Regions from separate parts of the Synechococcus sp. WH 7805 genome, predicted to be linked through region 2. Evidence: predicted binding sites of a transcription regulator. Region 2 holds the regulator's gene; the other holds the start of a gene.
What was found. The regulator HrcA, encoded in region 2, represses chaperone genes, less so after heat shock. The targets are predictions, from matches to a motif close to TTAGCACTCNNNNNNNNNGAGTGCTAA.
Positions count from the first base shown of each region.

Region 1: groES (co-chaperone GroES) is a predicted target of HrcA. The motif match lies at 1,880-1,906, and genes of this name have one in related genera.

Region 1 covers NZ_CH724168.1:2,312,610-2,316,026, reverse strand. The annotation lists gene groL (chaperonin GroEL) at 1-1,427, opposite strand, end outside; gene groES (co-chaperone GroES) at 1,516-1,827, opposite strand; gene atpD (F0F1 ATP synthase subunit beta) at 2,045-3,417, shown strand, end outside.
Region 2 covers NZ_CH724168.1:2,010,938-2,014,354, reverse strand. The annotation lists gene WH7805_RS10160 (DUF3352 domain-containing protein) at 1-735, opposite strand, end outside; gene WH7805_RS10155 (rhodanese-like domain-containing protein) at 773-1,123, shown strand; gene hrcA (heat-inducible transcriptional repressor HrcA) at 1,218-2,210, shown strand; gene trpB (tryptophan synthase subunit beta) at 2,232-3,417, opposite strand, start outside.

The DNA.
Region 1 (3,417 bases), 300 kb from region 2:
TCGTTGAAGGACTTGGCCTTCACGTTCTCGGCAACGACAGCACCGTTGACACCGGCATTCTCAGCGATGCGCATCAGTGGGGCGGTCAGAGCCGCAGCCACGATGTTGGCACCGATCAGTTCTTCACCGCTGAGCGTGGACGAGGCCCACTGCTCAAGGGCGGGAGCCAGATGAGCCAGGGTGGTACCGCCACCAGGAACGATGCCCTCCTCAACCGCAGCCTTGGTGGCATTGATGGCGTCTTCGAGACGAAGCTTCTTGTCCTTCATCTCAGTTTCGGTGGCTGCACCCACCTTCACCACGGCGACACCGCCAGCCAGCTTGGCCAGACGCTCCTGCAGCTTCTCCTTGTCATAGGTGGACTCGGTTTCGTCCATCTGCTTCTTGATCTGCTCGCAGCGGGCCTTCACGGCCACTTCATTGCCCTCAGCAACGATCGTGGTGGTGTCCTTGTTGATCGTCACGCGGCGGGCAGTGCCCAGCATCTCGATCTTGGCGTTCTCGAGCTTGAGGCCGGCGTCCTCAGTAATCAGCTGACCGTTGGTCAACACAGCCATGTCTTCGAGCATGGCCTTACGGCGGTCACCGAAGCCAGGAGCCTTCACGGCAGCCACGTTCAGCACACCACGAAGACGGTTCACCACCAGGGTGGCCAGAGCTTCCTTCTCGATGTCCTCAGCAATGATCAGCAGAGGCTTGCCAGTGCGGGCAATCTGTTCCAGCACCGGAACAAGATCCTGCACCAGGCCGATCTTCTTATCGGTGAGCAGGATGTAGGGCTCATCCAGCACCGCTTCCATGCGCTCGGTGTCGGTGGCGAAGTAGGGAGAGATATAACCCTTGTCGAAACGCATGCCCTCGGTGACCTCCAGTTCGGTGGTCATCGACTTGCCCTCCTCCAGGGAGATCACGCCTTCCTTACCGACCTTGTCCATGGCGTCGGCGATCATCCGACCCACTTCCTCATCGTTACCAGCGGAGATGGTGCCCACCTGAGCGATGGCGTTGCTGTCGCTGATCGGGTTGGCCTTGTTTTTGATCTCGGCCACGAGGAAATCGGAGGCCTTATCGATGCCTTTCTTCAGCGTGATGGCATTAGCGCCAGCAGCCACATTGCGCAAACCGGCCTTCACCATGGCGTGGGCCAGGACAGTGGCGGTGGTGGTGCCGTCACCGGCAGCGTCGTTCGTTTTGGAGGCGGCCTGACGGATCAGAGCAACACCTGTGTTCTCGATGTGATCCTCGAGCTCGATCTCTTTGGCGATGGTGACACCGTCATTGATGATCTGAGGGGCGCCGAACTTCTTTTCCAACACCACGTTGCGACCTTTAGGGCCGAGGGTGACGGCAACGGATTCAGCCAGGATGTCGATGCCTTTCTCGAGAGCGCGGCGTGCGTTCTCGTTGTAGATGATGCGCTTAGCCATGGGAGGCGATGTTTAAAGAGTTGGAGTGATGATCAGCTTGTCTGGATCGCAGCTTCAAGGGCTGAAGGCGATTCCATTCGGCGCTGTCTCAGTTGACGACAGCCAGGATGTCCTTCTCGGACAGGAGCACATACTCGTCACTGCCGAGTTTGATGTCGGTTCCGGCGTACTTGCTGTAGAGAACTTTGTCGCCGACGCCGACTTCAGGAGCTTGACGGGAGCCGTCATCGTTGGGTTTGCCGGGGCCAACCTGAACCACCTCACCCACTTGGGGCTTTTCCTTGGCGGTGTCAGGGAGAAGGATGCCACCAGCGGTCTTCTCCTCTGATTCGGAGACCTTGACGAACACACGATCGCCGAGAGGCTTGACGGTGGAGACGCTGAGAGAAACAGCTGCCATGGGGGACTTGCGGGAGCAGGGACAGGGCGCCGAAGCGCGAAAGCGACCCGAGCTGGCACTCAAGGTCACCGACTGCCAACCTATGCGCGCTTGTCTCCCTCAGACCACGAATTGAGTGTGCGGGTGACCGAACCCTTCGATCCCGCTCATTGCGGTGGTATCGTTGCGCCGCTCGAGAAGGGTGCGCACGTCGCGTCCCTCACACACCTCCTTTCCTATGGCCGCTGCTGCTCCCGCCTCCGCAGGTACCAATGGCGTTGTTCGCCAAGTCATTGGCCCGGTTCTGGACGTGGAATTTCCTGCCGGCAAGCTGCCCAAGATTCTCAACGCGCTCCGCATTGAAGGAACCAATACAGCAGGTCAACCAGTAGCCCTCACCGCAGAAGTGCAGCAGCTGCTGGGTGATCACCGTGTTCGTGCTGTGGCGATGAGCGGCACCGACGGCCTGGTCCGTGGCATGGAAGCTCTTGATACAGGCGCACCGATCAGCGTTCCAGTGGGTGAAGCCACCCTCGGACGCATCTTCAATGTCTTGGGCGAGCCCGTTGACGAACAGGGCCCTGTGAACGCCTCTGCGACAGCACCGATCCACCGTTCAGCCCCCAAGCTCACCGAGCTGGAAACCAAGCCCAAGGTTTTCGAAACCGGCATCAAGGTGATCGACCTCCTGGCTCCCTATCGCCAGGGTGGAAAAGTTGGCCTCTTCGGTGGTGCCGGCGTGGGTAAGACCGTTCTGATTCAGGAGCTCATCAACAACATCGCCAAAGAGCACGGTGGTGTTTCTGTTTTTGGCGGTGTGGGTGAGCGCACCCGTGAAGGAAACGACCTTTATGAGGAATTCAAGGACTCCGGCGTGATTAATGCCGAAGACCTGTCCAAGTCGAAAGTGGCTCTCTGCTACGGCCAGATGAACGAGCCCCCCGGTGCACGCATGCGCGTGGGTCTCTCTGCTCTGACCATGGCTGAGCATTTCCGCGACGTAAACAAGCAGGACGTGCTGCTGTTCGTGGACAACATCTTCCGCTTTGTCCAGGCCGGCTCTGAAGTGTCCGCGCTGCTGGGCCGCATGCCGTCAGCTGTGGGTTACCAGCCCACCCTTGGCACCGATGTGGGTGAACTTCAGGAGCGCATCACGTCCACCCTCGAAGGCTCCATCACGTCGATTCAAGCGGTTTATGTGCCCGCTGACGACCTGACCGACCCAGCACCTGCCACCACGTTTGCTCACCTCGACGCCACCACGGTGTTGAGTCGCGGTCTGGCCTCCAAGGGCATCTATCCCGCTGTGGATCCTCTCGATTCCACCAGCACCATGCTTCAGCCCGCCGTTGTGGGCGAAGACCACTACAAGACAGCTCGCGCCGTGCAGTCCACCCTGCAGCGTTACAAGGAGCTTCAAGACATCATCGCCATCCTGGGTCTCGATGAGCTCTCAGAAGACGACCGTCGCATTGTGGATCGTGCCCGCAAGATTGAGAAATTCCTTTCACAGCCTTTCTTCGTGGCTGAGATCTTCACCGGCATGCCTGGTGTCTACGTGAAACTGGAAGAAACCATTTCCGGTTTCAACCAGATCCTGGCTGGTGATCT
Region 2 (3,417 bases):
CAGATCATCGGCGAGACGTGCATCACCTTGAAGGTTCAAACTCTCAAGCTGCGACACATCCAGGGCCTGTTCCAGCACACCTCGACCGGAAGCCAGGAGCAGCAGGTCATCGTCGATCAATGCCGTGGCAATCGGCTGAGGATCGCGACCCAACAGGGCACCCCGACCACTGATTACGCCCATGCCTCGATAACGGGTGATCTGCAAGTCAGTCCCAGCCAGGCTGCGTGTTTGCCAAAAACGCTGCAAAAAGCGTCGAGCTCCGTCGTCGTCCTGACTGGACAGGGCCAGAACCCAGCCCAAACCGCCCTGATCGTCAGCGTTGGAGCTGCTTTGATCCAACACGGCAAAACTGACCTGTGGGCCGATCCAGTTCACCAGTTCGTCATTGAAATTCAGCCCGGCCAAAGCGAAGGCACCATCGCGGAGCTGGCGTGTGCTTTCGCTCGCGGCCTCTCTCTGACGCACCGGAGCGACGGCTCGGGCATAGGCCGGGATGCGAGACGGATCCACCAGCCAATTCAGGGTGAGTTCAGCATCACGAGGCATGAATCGAGCCGCCCGGTTGAGCTCCAGCGGTCGATCAACGATCCGTAGCGGACTCTGTTGTGCCATCACCCACCACACCCCAAAGGCCAGGGTGAGGAGCACCATGGCCGATGCAACCAGAGCGAGCAGGAACGAACGCCCTTTCATGGACTGGCGGTGGAGGACATCACTGTCATCTTCATGCATCCAGGGTTCATGGCCAGCCCGGAGCCAGACTGATGGGATGAATCAACGCACCCCTCAACCCCTGAAAGCCACTGAGCTAGAGGCCTGGCTGCAAAAGAAGCCTGAGTTGTCTTTGGTCGACGTTCGTGAACATCGAGAACTAGCGATCGCCGCATTTCCTTATCCAGTGGAACATCTGCCTTTAAGCGCAGCGGAGCAGTGGATGGATGAGATCGACCAGCGACTGCCGGCTTCTCGGACCGTGGTTGTGATCTGCCATGCAGGGGTGCGCAGCTGGAACTTCGGATGCTGGCTCCTGGAACGAAATCCCTCGCAGGACGTTTGGAATCTGGAGGGCGGCATTGACGCCTGGAGTCTTGCTGTGGATTCAACTGTGCCCCGCTACTGAGGGTGATCCCGCCATGAAGCCCACATCGGATTCATGGTGGTCACGTTCGAAACCAGAGAATCATTCGTACGATCAATCCACCTCAACAGTTGCTGTGGAGCTCCTGCCCCAACGCCAACAGGACGTGCTTCAGGCCACGGTCCATCACTACGTGGACACGATTGAACCAGTGGGGAGCAAAACCCTTGTCCAGCGTTTTGGGCTCCAGGCAAGCTCAGCCACAGTGCGTTCCGCGATGGGAGCCCTTGAGCAAAAAGGGTTGCTGGTGCAGCCCCATCCATCGGCCGGTCGGATTCCCAGCGCGAAGGGATACCGACACTACGTGGACTGCTTGCTGCCGAAGCCTGGAGCCGCCGTTCACCATCTCGAACAGGAACTCACCCAACTGAGCTTGCGCTGGGCTGCACTCGACGATCTGCTGCAGCAGCTAGCAAGACGTCTGACCGATTTCACGGGGCTCATGAGCCTGATCACCGTGCCGCAACCGACAGAACGGCGACTGCATGCGATCCGCCTGGTCCGAACAGAGGAGAGGCTTTTGGTCATGTTGGTGGCTGATTCCAGCCAGACCCATCACCTGAATTTGCGCTTACCCCACGGCAGTGCCCATCAGGTGGCAGCCCTCGAACGTTGGACCGATGACCAACTACGTCGATCCGGACAGCTCGGCTGGGAGTCCCTGCCCCAGCAGCTGCAAACCTGTGGTCAGGCGCTGAGGGAAGCCCTAGAGCACAAGGATCCCTTTATTGGTCCTAGCGAGCAGGGCGCTCACGTTCACGGCGTCTCCAGGCTGGTGGCGCAGCCAGAGTTCAGCGACAGCGCCAAGGTGCGCCCCCTCCTGGATCTGATGGATTGCAATCCAGCCGCCTTCATCCCGAGTGATCCCTCCCGTGATGACTGTGTCTGGATCGGTGGGGAGCATCCCCACACGGCCCTGAGCGACTGTTCCGTGATTCAATCCAGCTATCGCAGCGGAGGAGGTGGTGTCGGGCAGGTTGCGCTGGTGGGCCCGATGCGCATGGCTTACGCCACGGCACGTGCTGCCGTTCAATCTGTAGCGAAACACCTCAACAATCTTCTGAGCTGATTGAACAATCTCAGAGCTGAATCAGAGAGCGTCTCCGAGGCGTTCAGCCACGGTGTTGACGTCCTTGTCGCCGCGTCCTGAGCAATTGAGAACCACTTCGGTCCCCGCAGGGAGTGTGGGGCAGAGAGTTTCCAGCCAGGCGAAGGCATGGGCCGTTTCCAGAGCAGGGATGATGCCTTCCAATCGACTCACGAGCTGAAGGGCATCCAGCGCCTCCGCATCGGTGACGGCTCCATATTCCGCCCGTCCAATCTCGCGCAGGTAACTGTGCTCAGGGCCGACACCCGGGTAATCAAGACCGGCACTGATGGAATGGGCTTCCTGTACCTGACCGTCCTGGTCTTGCAAGAGAAGACTCATCGCCCCGTGCAGCACACCAACCCGACCTTCCGTAATGGTGGCTGCGTGGCGGCCGGTGGCCACGCCGTCACCTGCGGCTTCCACACCGATCAACCGCACATCCGTGCATTCAACGAAGGGATGGAACAGACCCATCGCATTCGATCCTCCGCCGACGCAGGCCATCAGCACATCAGGAAGCCGTCCGAACGCTTCCCGGCACTGCTGCCGCGTTTCCTGACCGATCACAGCGTGAAAGTCGCGTACCAGCATCGGATAGGGATGAGGACCTGCCACTGACCCAAGGATGTAATGGGTGGACTCCACGTTGGTGACCCAGTCGCGGATCGCCTCACTGGTGGCGTCTTTGAGGGTGGCCGTCCCTGCGGTGACTGGCTGCACGGTGGCCCCCAACAGGCGCATCCTGAACACATTCAGGGCCTGGCGGCGCATATCTTCAGCACCCATGTACACCACACAGTCCAGGCCGAAACGGGCGCAGACCGTGGCGGTAGCCACACCATGCTGACCGGCACCGGTTTCAGCAATGATCCGCTTCTTACCCATGCGCAGAGCGAGGAGAGCCTGACCCAGGGCGTTGTTGATCTTGTGGGCGCCGGTGTGATTCAGGTCTTCACGCTTGAGCCAGATGCGCGGACCACCATCAGCACGGCGGTAGTGCTCGGTCAGACGCTCCGCCTCATAAAGCGGTGTTGCCCGACCGACATAGCTCTTCAGCAGCCGATTGAGCTCCGAGGTGAATGCAGGATCCTTCCAAGCCTCAGCGGCCGCCTGTTCCAGCTCGGCCAGAGCGGGCATCAGTGTTTCAGGCACATACTGACCGCCGTAGCGCCCGAAGCGACCCTCG